4 regions of the Alteromonas sp. K632G genome follow, and region 4 is predicted to be linked to each of the others. Evidence: predicted binding sites of a transcription regulator. Region 4 holds the regulator's gene; each other region holds the start of a gene.

Region 1 (3,677 bases), on a different contig from region 4:
GTTCATTCACCAAGTTCTTCTTGAGAACTATTTGAAAGACCACCCTGCGCCAGAAGATTGTGAGTTCTACATGTGTGGACCACCTATGATGAACGCAGCCGTTATCAACATGTTGAAAGAACTAGGTGTTGAAGACGAAAATATAATGCTTGATGACTTCGGTGGTTAATCCGAAATCCATTAGGTAAGAAAGGGGGCGAGAGCCCCCTTTTTGTTTAGTTAAAGGACCATAAACGTGATTCGATTTTTTGCACGTATAGCGTTAGCTATTATCGCTATCAGTATTCTAATGATAGCAAGTTGCAGCGACAAACCGCTTGCAGTAGCGCATCTGCAAGGCCAAACCATGGGCACGACTTATAATGTTAAGTATGTGCTTGCGGAAGGTGAAAAAGAAGTTGAAGGCTTGCAGGAAGAGATTGATGCAAAGCTAGTTAATATTAATAAATTGATGTCTACCTACGACACAACATCTGAGTTATCTCGATTTAACCAATATCGTTATTCTGATAACTTCGAGGTGTCTAAAGAGACACTAACGGTAGTTAACGAAGCACTCCGGTTGGCTCGTTTGAGTGACGGCGTGCTAGATGTTACGGTAGGCCCCTTGGTCAATTTGTGGGGGTTCGGTCCGAATAAACGCCCTGAAAAAGTGCCAACCCAAGCCGATATCGATGCAGTACGAGATTATGTAGGCTATGAGAAATTATCTACAACGCCAACCGGTCTTATGAAGGCAAATCCTATGCTTTACGTTGATTTATCAACGATTGCTAAAGGTTATGGTGTTGATGAAGTGGCAGCGATTTTAGATGCTCATCACTTACAACATTACCTTGTAGAGATTGGCGGTGAAATGCGGGTTAAAGGCGAACGCGGCGATGGCAGTGAATGGCTAATTGCGATTGAAAAGCCGGTTACGACAGAACGCGCGGTCCAAAAAGTGGTGTCTATTGGTACTAATGCTATAGCGACTTCGGGCGATTACCGTAACTATTACGAAGAAGACGGTAAACGCTACTCTCATTTGATTGATCCGAATACCGGCTCGCCGATAACCCATGATTTGGTATCGGTTACGGTAGTAAACCCATCTTCAATGATTGCTGATGGCTTAGCCACAGCGTTCAATGTTATGGGGTGGCAACGTGCAATCGACCTTGCAGAGCAAGAACAACTTGCTGTATTCCTCATTCGTCGCACGGCAGACGGATTTGAAGAGTATGCCACGCCAGAATTTGATAAACTGGTAGAAGTAAATAATTAAGGAGTAGGCTATGTCTACGTTTATTTTAGCATTCGGTTTCTTCCTCACTATGGTACTCGCCATGGCTGTTGGCTACGTGGTGCAGCGCAAAACTATCTCAGGTAGTTGCGGTGGATTAGGCGCATTAGGTATCGCGAAAGCATGTGATTGCCCAGAGCCTTGCGACCGCAAAAAGTCTCGTATGGAAAAAGAAGAAGCGAGAGAAAAGAAATTGAATGAATGGAAACAGAATCAGATCCTTTAATCTGATGGTGTAGTTAACCTGGTGATGTCAGTGGGCGCTAATAAATAGAGCCTTTCATACCAAGGACTTGCAAGATGTTGAAATTCACTACACTGTAATAACCGTTCATAGATAAAAGCGCGATAGGCGGTAAGCTTACCGCGCTTTTTTTATCTAAAACGATACGCCTATTTTGCCCGTTCATTCATAGTTAGCGCAAAGTAGTTACTTACTATCATCGTATATAGTGGTAAGCGTTACTGATATGTTCTAGAATACTGTTTTTACATACAGCCTTTTTTTAAAGGCTTGTATACTAGAGCTAGCCACTTAGGGGCGGCTTAGGGGCAGTTTGGGAGCATACAACATGCGAAAAATCATCCATGTAGATATGGACTGCTTTTATGCTGCGGTTGAAATGCGTGACAACCCTGCGTTACGTAATATCCCAATTGCCATTGGTGGAAGCTCCCAACATCGAGGGGTTATTTCTACCTGTAATTATCCTGCCCGTAAATATGGTGTTCGTTCCGCCATGGCTACCGCTTACGCATTTAAGCTTTGCCCGAACCTTACCTTAGTGAAAGGGCGCATGGAGGCTTACGTAAAAGAGTCCCAAAGAATTCGCGAAATATTTGCCGACTATACCGATTTGATCGAACCTCTTTCGTTAGATGAAGCTTACCTCGATGTCACTAATAGCCAATATTGCGGTGGCAGTGCTACGTTAATAGCAGAAGAAATTAGAAGTCGAATAGAGTCAGAGCTGGGGTTAACCGCATCGGCAGGTGTAGCGCCCTGTAAGTTCGTAGCAAAAGTGGCCAGCGATGAAAATAAGCCGAATGGTATTTGCGTCATTACCCCTGATAAATTAGATAGTTTTGTAAGGGCCATGCCTCTTAAAAAAATTCCAGGGGTCGGTAAGGTGACAATGCAAAAGCTACAACGATTAGGCTTAGCCACCTGTAACGATGTGCGCAGTTACCCGTTTGAGCGCATACAAAAAGAATTAGGTAAATTTGGCGCGGTATTATGGGAGCGTGCACATGGTATTGATGATCGAGAACTATCAGTATCAAGAGAGCGTAAGTCTATAGGCGTAGAGCGCACGCTAAGCAACGATATTCACTCATTAGAAGAATGTCGCGACTTTATGCCTCACTTACTAGAAAAGCTTCAGGAACGCATACAGGCGCATGAAAAGCGCACAGGCAAACCTGTTCGTATTCGCACTCAAGGGGTGAAACTTAAATTTCAAGACTTCCAGCTAACCACGGTTGAGCATCGATGCCCTTCGTTAAATGCGCATTACTTTGATACCCTACTACAAGAAGCTTACGAGCGCGCTAAAGGCCGTGGTATACGCTTAGTTGGTCTGCACATTGGTCTTGGTGAGGCACAAACCATACATCAACTCCCTTTACCCCTAGAGGGTGAGTAGATAGGTGATTAGAAAGGTGAGTTGTAAAGTGCGAGATAGGTGAGTACCTAGATGAGTAGATAGATGAGTACCTAGATGAGTAGATAGATGAGTACCTAGATGAGTAGATAGCCGAGTAGATAAGTGAATAACTCCAAAGTTGAGCAACCTTATCAGACGCTTTATGAACAGAGCCCGAATTCTACCGTATTCAAATTAACAAAAAAGTGAAAAGCAGGAGCTATCATGACTACCCCAGAACCTAAAGCCCAAGAGCTCAAAACCCCAGGTCGATACCGCCATTATAAAGGCAGTGATTACGACGTTTACGAAGTGGCGACACATTCAGAAGACGAGTCTTCCCTAGTGGTATATCGCCCATGTTATGGCGAAAAAGCCCTGTGGGTACGCCCATTAAGTATGTTTCAAGAAGAGGTGGTGGTAGAAGGTAAGTCTGTCCCTCGATTTGCTTATATTGGTGAGATCCCACACGATGAAAAAATGATCTGAACCACAAACTAGGTCATAGTGTATTTAAATCTATCCAATAATAAGCACTCTTTAAGGGAACCCTAATGACGCACAAATTTACCCGAAGTTTTCTACTTGCTGCAAGTTTAGTATCGACCACCTTCATTCCAGCCGCTTTTTCGCAAGACCGTTTCGAAAAGGTTGAAATAGAGGCAACAGCACTTAAAGGCTCAGTGCATATGTTGACGGGGATGGGCGGTAATATCGGCGTTTCTGCGGGTGACGATGGCATTCTA
Region 2 (3,677 bases), on a different contig from region 4:
ACCCCGTGAGAGAGCATCTGTACTCCCTCACGTGGCATTAGATTCGTTAGACGAGTTAGCTTACTTCTTGTAAGTAAATCAGTAAGTAGCGCTTTCTCTTAAGGTACTGGCGCTTAAAGTACTTGCTCTTAAAGTACTGGCGCGTTTAAGGCTTTTGCGAGTAAGGCTGATTGTCTTCTAACACGTTTTGGCGCATAGAATCGCAAGGGCGCTGGCATACTGGGCGTCCAACCACTTTAGCCGGCACACCGACTACTGTAACGTGCGGCGGTACATTGTCTAACACAACACTACCCGCTCCCACTTTAGAGCCTTCGCCAATTTCGATATTGCCAAGAATTTTAGCACCCGCACCTACTAACACGCCTTGGCGAATTTTAGGGTGACGGTCACCCGACTCGTTCCCAGTTCCGCCAAGCGTTACGCTTTGCAAAATAGACACGTTGTCTTCTATAACTGCGGTTTCACCCACCACAATTCCGGTAGCGTGATCGAACATCACCCCTTTACCTATTTTAGCGGCAGGGTGAATATCCACGCCGAAGGTAGCCGAATTACGGCTTTGTAAGAACAAAGCAAGTTGATGTCTACCATGCAACCACAAGTAATGCGCCATGCGGTGAACTTGCACTGCGTGGAACCCTTTGAAGTGCAGCAATGGCACTAAGAAATCATCTACTGCGGCGTCTCGGGCACGAATAGCATTAATATCTGCCATTGCCGACTCACTAATTGACGGCTCTAACAAATAGGCTTCATCGAACACTTCACGAATGGCAATAGCCGGCATCACTTCATCAGCCATTTTGCTTGATAATATAAAGCTTAACGACGATTCAAAATTATGATGTGCTGAAATACAGGCGTGAACATAGCTTGCTAGTAGCGGCTCGCTTTCTGCCACAGTTTGCGCTTCTTTTTTTAACGATAACCAAAAGTCAGTCGATGGAGAGAGTGCGTGCATGAGGCAGTTCCTGTAAAAATAAAGTTCAGAGCCCACTTAAATGCGGGTAAAAGGCCTACATTGTATTAGGCAACATAATGGCTCGAAGTGTACATGAGCCACAGTTAAAACAACACCTACAGACTACGCTTCAAGCGTGAAAATTGTTCAACTTATCGATAACCTGCCCGTGAATACCGCTGGTGTCGTCTAAACAAGGCTAAGTTCATCGCTAAAAATTCCCCCTAGCCGCTAAGCTTCATCAAACAGGCCTGTATAAATTCACAGTCAGCTGGCATAATGTTGCAGCATTGAAACTAGACAAATTAGGTTGACCATATTATGGATGTATCCCGACTGCTTGACGAGCTTAACGATAAACAACGTGAAGCGGTAGCAGCCCCTCTTTCTAACGCCCTCATATTAGCTGGCGCAGGAAGTGGCAAAACTCGGGTGTTGGTGCATCGCATAGCATGGTTAATGGAAGTGGAAAATATTGCCCCGTTTTCCATTCTGGCCGTAACCTTTACGAATAAGGCCGCGAAAGAAATGCGTGGCCGAATAGAGTCGTTGATGGGTCGTGGTCTGAATAATATGTGGATTGGTACTTTCCACGGATTAGCTCACAGGCTGCTTCGCGCCCACCATGCAGAAGCTAATTTGCCTGAAAACTTCCAAATTCTTGACTCAGACGACCAATACCGTTTGATTAAACGTATTTTAAAAGCCATGAATTTAGACGAAAAGCACTGGGTGCCCCGTCAAATTCAGTGGTATATCAACGGCAATAAAGACGAAGGCCTGCGCCCTCAACATATTGAAACCCACAATGACCAAACCCAACAAAAGATGCGTGAAATTTACGCCGCGTATCAAGACGCGTGCGACCGCTCAGGGCTTGTGGATTTTGCCGAGCTATTATTGCGTGCACACGAACTTTGGGCTAAAAACCCAGAAGTGCTCGCTAATTACCAACGACGTTTCCGCGCCGTATTAGTTGACGAATTCCAAGATACCAACAACATTCAGTACGCATGGCTACGCATGCTGTGTAGCGGCAATCAAAACAATATCATGATTGTGGGCGATGACGACCAATCTATTTACGGCTGGCGTGGCGCGAATGTTGATAATATTCAGCACTTCTTGAAAGATTTCAATAACCCCACAACCATTCGATTAGAACAAAACTACCGTTCTACCGGTACCATTTTGAAAGCCGCCAACACGGTTATTGATAATAATACGGGCCGTTTAGGCAAAGAGCTTTGGACAGACGGCAACGATGGCGAGCCCATCTCTGTTTATGCGGGGTTTAATGAGTTAGATGAAGCCCGCTTTATTGTGTCGAAAATTAAAGACTGGCTGAACCAAGGCAATGCGTTAAAAGACACTGCCATTTTATATCGCAATAACGCCCAGTCGCGGGTATTAGAAGAAGCCTTACTGCACCAAGGTACACCGTATCGCATTTATGGCGGCCTTCGATTCTTCGAACGCCAAGAAATTAAAGATGCACTTGGCTACCTTCGTATGATGAATCATCCTCATGACGATGCCGCCTTTGAACGTGTAGTGAACACGCCAACTCGCGGTATGGGTGAAAAAACCCTCTCACAGGTACGAGAAGCCGCCAGAACACATAATTGCTCTATGTGGCAGGCTAGCCAACTACTCATTAACGAAAACGCGCTCAAAGGCCGTGCACTTAATGCCCTTCAAAGTTTTGTGCTGTTAGTTACCGAGCTTGAACAAGCTACTGTAGACGAGCCTTTAGAAAAACACGCCGACGTGGCCATTAGGCAGTCAGGCTTATACGCCATGTATCAAGCCGAACGCGGCGAAAAAGCCCAAGCGCGACTGGAAAACTTAGAAGAATTGGTTACCGCGTGTAAGCAATTTACCGTACCTGATGAAGCAGAAGAAATGACGCCGCTTTCTGCCTTTCTTGCTCACGCCTCGTTAGAAGCAGGCGAAACCCAGGCGGGCACCGATCAAGATGCGGTGCAGATGATGACGATTCACACCGCAAAGGGGCTCGAATTCCCTATGGTATTTATGGCCGGTGTCGAAGAAGGCATGTTTCCAAGCCAGATGACCAATGATGAACCAGGCAGAATGGAAGAAGAACGCCGCCTGTGTTACGTGGGCATGACTCGCGCCATGGAAAAGCTATATATTACTTACGCGGAAAGCCGCCGTTTATACGGGCAAGACAAATACCACACCGCATCTCGCTTTATTCGTGAAATTCCAGCTGACTGTGTTGAAGAAGTAAGACTCAAGTCTACAATTTCTCGACCGATACATAACCGATTCAGCCAAGCGACCTCACACGCCTCATTTGAAGAAACTGGCTTTCAGTTGGGCCAAAAAGTTGTTCACCGTAAATTCGGTGAAGGGATAGTACTAAACTACGAAGGCAGTGGTGAACACGCTAGGGTACAAGTTAATTTTGACGAATTTGGTACAAAATGGCTCGTTCTCGCCTATGCTAAATTGGAAAAAGCATAGCAATCTGGCAAGAAGCCTGAACCCAAGTAGAGAAATATGCCGCAAAATGTGCTGGTGATAGAAAACAGCGATAAAAATTTAGACGTTGTATCAAAACTTGTCAGAAAAGCAGGGTTAATCCCTGTTGGCGCTCACTCGTTAACGGAAGCGAGCGCCCGTTTTGCGCTTATGATGCCTGAAAGTTTCTTGTGCGCCATTGTTGCTCATAACTTACCTGATG
Region 3 (3,677 bases), on a different contig from region 4:
CATTTTATGACTTCATGGTTGATGAGTATATTCCTGGCGCCCGAGCCGCCATTGCTGCTAACGAATGGCCTGATGGCAAAGCTTATTACGCTAACCGCGCCAAGCACTACACCACCACAGATATGAGCCCCGAAGACATTCATACTCTTGGCTTAAAAGAAGTAAAGCGTATTCGAGCTGAAATGCAAAGCGTGGTAGATAGCCTTGAATTCGATGGCAGTACTAATGAGTTCATTACCTTTTTACGTGAAGATCCGCAGTTTTATGCCTCCAGCGCAGAAGAGCTGCTAAAAGAGGCTTCTTTTATTGCGAAAAAGATGGACGCAAAATTACCTTCGCTCTTTGAATATTTACCTCGTACGCCTTATGGCGTTGCTCCTGTACCCGATAGTATCGCCCCGAAGTACACCACGGGTCGTTATATTCACCCTAGTCGAGACGATCAACCCGGTTACTACTGGGTAAATACTTATGCGCTAGATAAGCGTCCGCTTTATGCCCTTCCAGCTCTTACCTTGCACGAGGCTGTGCCTGGGCATCATTTGCAAATATCTTTAGCGGCGGAATTAGAAAATTTACCCATGGTACGCCGCAACACTTATATTTCAGCTTTTGGTGAAGGTTGGGGTTTGTATTCTGAATTCTTAGGGATTGAAGCGGGTATTTATGAAGACCCCTATGATAATTTCGGTCGCTTAAGCTACGAAATGTGGCGCGCGTGTCGCCTTGTCGTAGATACCGGCATGCACACCATGGGATGGAGCCGCGAAAGAGCTGTTGATTTTATGATGTCCAATACGGCTTTGTCAGAGCATAATGTGAATACTGAGATAGACCGATACATATCATGGCCAGCACAAGCCCTATCTTATAAAATTGGTGAAATTAAAATAAAGGCGCTACGTGAAAAGGCTGAGGTTGCGCTAGGTCAGCATTTCGATGTACGTAAATTTCACCGAGCAGTATTAGAAAATGGTTCTGTGCCATTATTCATTTTAGAGCAAAAAATTAACCAATTCATAGAAGAACAAAAGGCGGCAAGATAATGATATTTGCATTCGGGATCATAGGACTACTTGTCCTGTTTTTGATTTATCTAGCGCTTCGTGTGCAAACGCTACAACGTGAACTTACGCTTACGCGCTCATCTGCAAAACAAAATGGTAATAAAGTTAACCATGCTTATAAAAATTTACTGTTAGTTACTGATGCGCTAGAAAAAACTTATTCAGCTCGTATCGAAAGTGCTTATAAAAGCCGCCTGATAAGTCAGCAACAACATACTGCTCTTATGCCGCTTATGCTTAACTTCTCTAGTATTGTAATGGCGTGCTGTGAAAAAGGCGCTACGTTAGAAGAAGCATTAGATTCTGCATTAAGCAGCACCGAGGTATCACAAAGCGATGTGCGAGACGTGATTAAAGAAATGCCTGGCCCCATTCGTATGGCTTGGTCTAAAAACAGCGCTGATGGTTTTATTGCAGCCTGCCAATTAATAACTAGCTCGGTGGGAGGTAACACTAAAAAAAGCCCTGCTAGCAGCGATGCCAGTACGGCGTAATTATTTAAGCATTTTTTTCAAATAGTTAGATGTCCTCACAGCCTTAACTATTTCACCCATCTTGAAAAGACAAACCTCTACACTATAATACTGTACACATATACAGTATTATGGTGTTATGAATATTCCTATTTCACCCATTGATGAAGTTCGTTCAAAGGCAGCGCTTTTTGATAAGCACCCTCATATATGGCGAGCTCGAGAGAAGCCTGTAAGCGAAAACAAGTTTTTGCTGGGTAATCTTATATTGGATGAAGCCCTGCACGGTGGTATCGCCACATCAGGCGTCGTAAGAATTGCATCACTAACGGGTATTGGAGAAATCAGCCTTTTTAAACACGTTTTAACTACGCATCGCACGCACAAACTACGTGTATTTATAAAACCACCCGCCCAGCTCCAAGCGCCTTGGTTAAGCAGTTTAGGCGTAGACTTAGAACAAGTCATCGTCGTGCTTCCAAAAACAGATCAAGAAGCCTTGTGGGCAGCAGAGCAATGCTTAAAAAGTGCAGCTTGTCATTGTGTTTTGCTTTGGAATAACACCATGGATGCAAAAGCTGCTCGGCGTTTGCAAGTGGCGGCATCGCATAACGATACGCTGTGCTTACTGTTTACTTCCCCTAACCAACAAAGGGCTTCTTTTCCAATTACCCTAGATTTAAGTCTGCATCTTCGTGATGCGCAATTGGTTGTTAACATTATTAAACAGCGTCATGGATGGCCCGTATCCGATATCGTGCTCCCCCATTCATGGACCCCTAACAACCGCGCCATTCAATCAGCCATGCAAAATAATAAGAACACCGAGCCAGCATTACACTCGGTGATTTAATGATGCTATGGGCTTACTTTTACTGCTATCAGTTAACTCTTGATTCCCATAAAAAAGATGGCGGCTTCACAGACGGTGATATACCTACTGTGGTTTATCACGAACAAAGCAACCAAGTAGTTCAAGCTAATTCTCAGGCTATAAACGAAGGTGTTGAATGCGGTCAAGGGCTTGCACAAGCGGCTGCGCTTTGCCCTCACGTGCGCATTCTAGCGTTTAATCGCGAAGCTGAAAAAGAGACCCTTCTCTTTCTTGCACATCGGTTATACCCACTCGCTTCAGACATTGTGATTGATGCTCACAACGCCATTGCTATTCGACTAGACAATTTACTGCAGTATTACGGTGGTCTTGACGCTTTATGGCATGTACTTACAAACGAGCTACATTCTGCTGGTATTCACTTTTATTTCGCCACTGCATGGGGAGTGGATGCAGCACGCCTTCTCGCTAAAAATAAAACCAATCGCTATACCGATAATAAAGAAAACATAACTCTGTTATTGTCACGCTGTAAGCTAGAACAAACTGCCCTTGATTCGAAAACCATTGCCACACTTGCTAAAGTCGGTGTTAGACAGGTAGGCCAACTACTTAAACTTCCCGTCCATGAACTTGGGCAACGATTTTCAAACGATACTATTCGCTATTTAACCGCACTGCGGGGGGAAACCTTTCCCAAATACGTTTTATTCAGGCCATCGATAAGCTTCAAGCAGTTAAAAAATTTATCGTTTGAAGTGGAAAACACTCAACACTTATTACCGAGTATTAAGTCCCTACTAGTTACGCTAGAACACTACTTACGCGCACGAAACTTACTCACCTCATCTATTATTTTTCGCGTGCACTTTAGAGAAGAAGAGCCCTTATCAATAGAGGTTAATGGGGCTATGCCTTTTGCTGCACAAAAGGACTGGTTGGCACTGGTTGAACTTAAAATTGAGACGCTTCTACTGCCGGAACCCGCCGTTGCTATATCCCTAACTTGCCAGCAATTCGAGTCCATTGAGAACGATGGAAACGATTTCTTTTCACATCGATTTACCACCGTGGCACAAAAACAACTTATTGGAAGATTAAAAGCTAAATTAGGCGATGCCAGTACGCTTCATCCTAAAGCGGGAAACAGCCACACGTTTGAAGGCATGACAGTAAATCAAGTCGTGGAAACTACACCTGCTTATACCACTGATATAGCACCTGCCTTCTTGTTTCAACACCCTATACCCCTAAACCTAGCGACACGTATTTGCTTTGGTCCTATTCGACTTCAGACACAGT
Region 4 (3,677 bases):
AACATCTTTGGCCTGCACCATATCGCCCGTATTATTGCCCCACGCATTTCGTTCGTAGGTCACCACAGCCGCAATGTCTTTTAGGCTTAACATTTTTCCGAACGCCTGCATCGCCGTGCCGGTTTTACCGTTCAACACAATATCGATATGTGCAGTTTGGTCTTCAAGCACCATTTCACTGCCCTTAAGCGCAGGAAATACACCGGGCAACCCTTCCCCATTAGGCATATGGCAAGCTGCACAGGTGGCGTTATAAACTCGCTTACCTTCCTTCATTAGTTCATCCATCGACATATTCATCGACAGTAAACGTTGTTCTTCTTCTTTCGCTTGGCGAGCGGCTTCTTCTTGCTCGTTCATCCACGCATCAAATTCGGCAGGTTCTTTTGCGATAACCACTACCGGCATAAAGCCATGATCTTTTCCGCAAAGCTCGGCGCACTGCCCGCGATAAATACCAGGCTCGTTCACCTTTGCCCAAGACTCATTAATAAACCCTGGATTAGCATCTTTTTTCACCGCAAAATCTGGAACCCACCAAGAGTGAATAACGTCATCTGAGGTAATAAGAAAGCGCACTTTTTGCCCTGTGGGGATCACCAGTGGACGGTCGACCTCAAGCAAATAATTCGTGCCTTTCTCGAATTTGTTTTCAATTTGTTCTCGCTGAGTCGCCATTAACGAATAGAACTCAACATCTCTGTCCATGTATCGGTAATGCCATTTCCACTGAGAACCTGTAACGACAACAGTAAGATCGGGCTCACTGGTATCTTCCATCGCAATAAGGGTTTTAGCGGCGGGAATAGCCATAAGAATAAGAATGATGAAAGGTACTACTGTCCACGCAATTTCAACTTTTACATTTTCATGGAAGTGAGCAGGCTTCGCTCCTCTGGATTTACGGTGTAAGTACATTGAGGTAAACATAACCCCAAAAACCACAACGGCAATGGCGATACAGATAAAGAACATCAACATATGAAGGTCGTACACTTGACCACTTATGTCGGTTGCGCCTCGACGTAAATTCATGGTTGAGCCTTCACCTGTTGCTACATCCGCAAACAGCAGTGGTGAGGTAAGCAAAAGTGGCAGCCCGTAAAGCCACTTTGTCGCTTGTGTCGCCGCTCGTGTCGTTACTCGTTTCACTCAACACCTCCGTTATAACAGAAGCATTACCGCAATAAATGCGCTGCGCTTCTGGCAACTGATACCCGAAATCCAACTTTTAACTTAATTGCCCAGCTTTAGTTGTAAAACAAAGTTGCAGCTATTGTTATTATTTTGTTAAATACAGTATAAGAATTGCTCAATAAAACGCACAAGTCTAGTCTTTTCTAAGAAAAAACAATTCCAGCGTTTAATTTTTAATCAAAAGTTGTAAGTAAGAGAAATGAATCACGCCACAGCGTATGGGCGTTATAAGGATAATTAATGTGGCCGTTTGAAACGCTCATTTTGAACGAAATCGACGAATATAAAGTGTAATAAGTTTCTTATAATCAAAAGGTAGTTACGTAATATTGAATGCTTTTCAAACAGAATAGATAACAGACATAGCGGTAGTTAGTACTATAAAAGATGACATAAATAGAAGATAAAATGTAGGAGCCGAATCAACTGGCCTCTAAGGTATTTCTGAGGCTTAAACAAGATTATTGTGCAAGCAAGGTATGGTAAACATACAAAAAAGCGGCCTATAAGCCGCTTTCTTTACTAAATAGCTAAAAAGTTACATCCAATCGGCATTTCGAATAACACCAACGGCAATACCTTCAATAGAAAAAGGCTCTGAAGCTAAGTCGACCTTAATAGGAGAAAATTCATCATTTTCAGCATGAAGTAGCACTTCACGGCCACGCTTTTCAAGGCGTTTAACGGTAACGTCTTCATCGACACGTGCCACTACCACCTGCCCATTATGGACATCCGTAGTGCGGTGCACGGCTAACAAGTCACCATCAAGTATACCTATGTCTTTCATACTCATACCGCTTACACGAAGCAAGAAGTCGGCGTGAGGCTGAAATAGGGCAGGGTCGACCTTATAATGAGATTCTATATGCTCTTGCGCTAGAATAGGTTCGCCCGCAGCCACTCGGCCAATAAGAGGTAGCCCTTCTTCTTCAGGAGCTTCATCTTCAAGTGGGATATTCAATTTAATACCACGGGAAGTACCTGGAAGAATCTCGATGACACCTTTTCGGGCCAACGCTTTTAAATGTTCTTCAGCGGCATTCGCAGAGCGAAAACCTAAATGACGGGCAATTTCTGCACGGGTAGGCGGCATGCCAGTTTCGAGCATGGTTGTTTTTATCAGCTCGAGAACTTCTGTTTGTCTTGCTGTGAGTGGGCGCATAAAAGACCTGTCTGTCTATACAGTTCCTGTAAGTATATACACCTAAAAGGAAATGACAAGCACAAAGCTTTGCAAAGCATGTTTTTTATACTGACCTAACCACAACGCAAAAAGCGGCCATGAAGGCCGCTTTGTATATCACTACTATTTAGCGTGACTAAAACTTATATTGCAAACTCAAACGCGCATTAAGCGGCTCGCCGGTGGCAATATTGTTGTCGTTATGTGCTGACGGAAAATAATCTTCGTCGAATAGGTTTTCCACGTTTAGCTGAATTTTAACGTCTTCGCTATAGTCGTAATAAAGTGCAGCGTCTACGCGAACAAAGTCAGGTAGCTCAACCGTATTATTTAATGAAGCATACTGCTCAGATTGATAAATCACGCCTAATGCAACACGCCATTCATCATTTACTTCATACTGATTCCATAACGTCAGCATATGTTCTGGTAGCTGCGCTAAGTCGCGGTTCGCCAATGTGCCATCTACAATTCGACCCATTTCTTCGCCATCAAGGTTGCTGTAACCAGCATTGATTACCCAACGTTCTGAAAGTTTACCCACCACCTGCACTTCAAAACCTTTGGTTTCGGTACCGGTCAAAATAGACGCTTCCGGGTTGTTAGGATCTTGCGCTGTGCCGTTTTCACGTTCAACTTCAAATGCCGCTGCTGTCACGCTAAGCGAGTCAGATAAATTCCACTTCACGCCAATTTCTTTATTTTCAAACTCTTCAGCTTCTAGCGCTTGGCTTGTCAGCGACAGTGAAAGGAATTGATCACCTGAACGAGGTAAAAACGATTTGCTGTAACTTGCGTAAATCGATACTGATTCCGCTGGCTTGTAAATTAAGCCTGCACGCGGAGACACTTGTGAATCAGAACTTGATAGAAAACCGTTGTTGCCATCATCTGCACCGTCAGCCACTTCAATACTATCTACGACATCGATATCGAAGTTGTCGTAGCGAAGACCCGCTACCACGATCCAATTATCGTTAAGTTTAATTTCATCTTGAACAAACGCTGAGGTAAAGGTGACATCAGAAGCACGATCTCTTACTGGGTCGGTCAGCGTCATTGAAGGAATAACTAGTGGGTCACTAAACACGAAGGATACTTGGTCGTCTTGACTGTCTGCAAAAAACGCATCACGGCGAGCATTTTCTGTATCTTGGCTGCCGTATTCCATTCCCGTCAGCAAGGTATGGTTAATATCACCCGTGGCAAACTGCCCAATAAGGTTCAATTGAACCAACGTGTTCTCACGGGTTGTAGTATCACGATATCCGTCTAACGTAACTGTGCCTGCATC

The links. Region 4 encodes LexA, which represses DNA repair genes until DNA is damaged. Its sites were predicted from a motif close to TACTGTATNNNNATACAGTA; they were not measured.
Region 1: dinB (DNA polymerase IV) is a predicted target of LexA. The motif match lies at 1,767-1,786, and genes of this name have one in related genera.
Region 2: uvrD (DNA helicase II) is a predicted target of LexA. The motif match lies at 1,214-1,233, and genes of this name have one in related genera.
Region 3: imuA (translesion DNA synthesis-associated protein ImuA) is a predicted target of LexA. The motif match lies at 1,650-1,669, and genes of this name have one in related genera.

Annotation. Positions count from the first base shown of each region.
Region 1 covers NZ_JAGGDM010000019.1:60,642-64,318, forward strand. The annotation lists gene nqrF (NADH:ubiquinone reductase (Na(+)-transporting) subunit F) at 1-169, shown strand, start outside; gene J5X92_RS17075 (FAD:protein FMN transferase) at 236-1,267, shown strand; gene nqrM ((Na+)-NQR maturation NqrM) at 1,278-1,511, shown strand; gene dinB (DNA polymerase IV) at 1,858-2,931, shown strand; gene J5X92_RS17090 (DUF1653 domain-containing protein) at 3,157-3,420, shown strand; gene J5X92_RS17095 (MBL fold metallo-hydrolase) at 3,486-3,677, shown strand, end outside.
Region 2 covers NZ_JAGGDM010000005.1:189,670-193,346, reverse strand. The annotation lists gene J5X92_RS07115 (HAD-IA family hydrolase) at 1-73, shown strand, start outside; gene cysE (serine O-acetyltransferase) at 146-964, opposite strand; gene uvrD (DNA helicase II) at 1,286-3,457, shown strand; gene J5X92_RS07100 (diguanylate cyclase) at 3,494-3,677, shown strand, end outside.
Region 3 covers NZ_JAGGDM010000005.1:6,682-10,358, reverse strand. The annotation lists gene J5X92_RS06325 (DUF885 domain-containing protein) at 1-1,046, shown strand, start outside; gene J5X92_RS06320 (hypothetical protein) at 1,046-1,561, shown strand; gene imuA (translesion DNA synthesis-associated protein ImuA) at 1,680-2,393, shown strand; gene J5X92_RS06310 (DNA polymerase Y family protein) at 2,393-3,677, shown strand, end outside.
Region 4 covers NZ_JAGGDM010000002.1:199,839-203,515, forward strand. The annotation lists gene coxB (cytochrome c oxidase subunit II) at 1-1,089, opposite strand, end outside; gene lexA (transcriptional repressor LexA) at 1,736-2,362, opposite strand; gene J5X92_RS03615 (TonB-dependent siderophore receptor) at 2,520-3,677, opposite strand, start outside.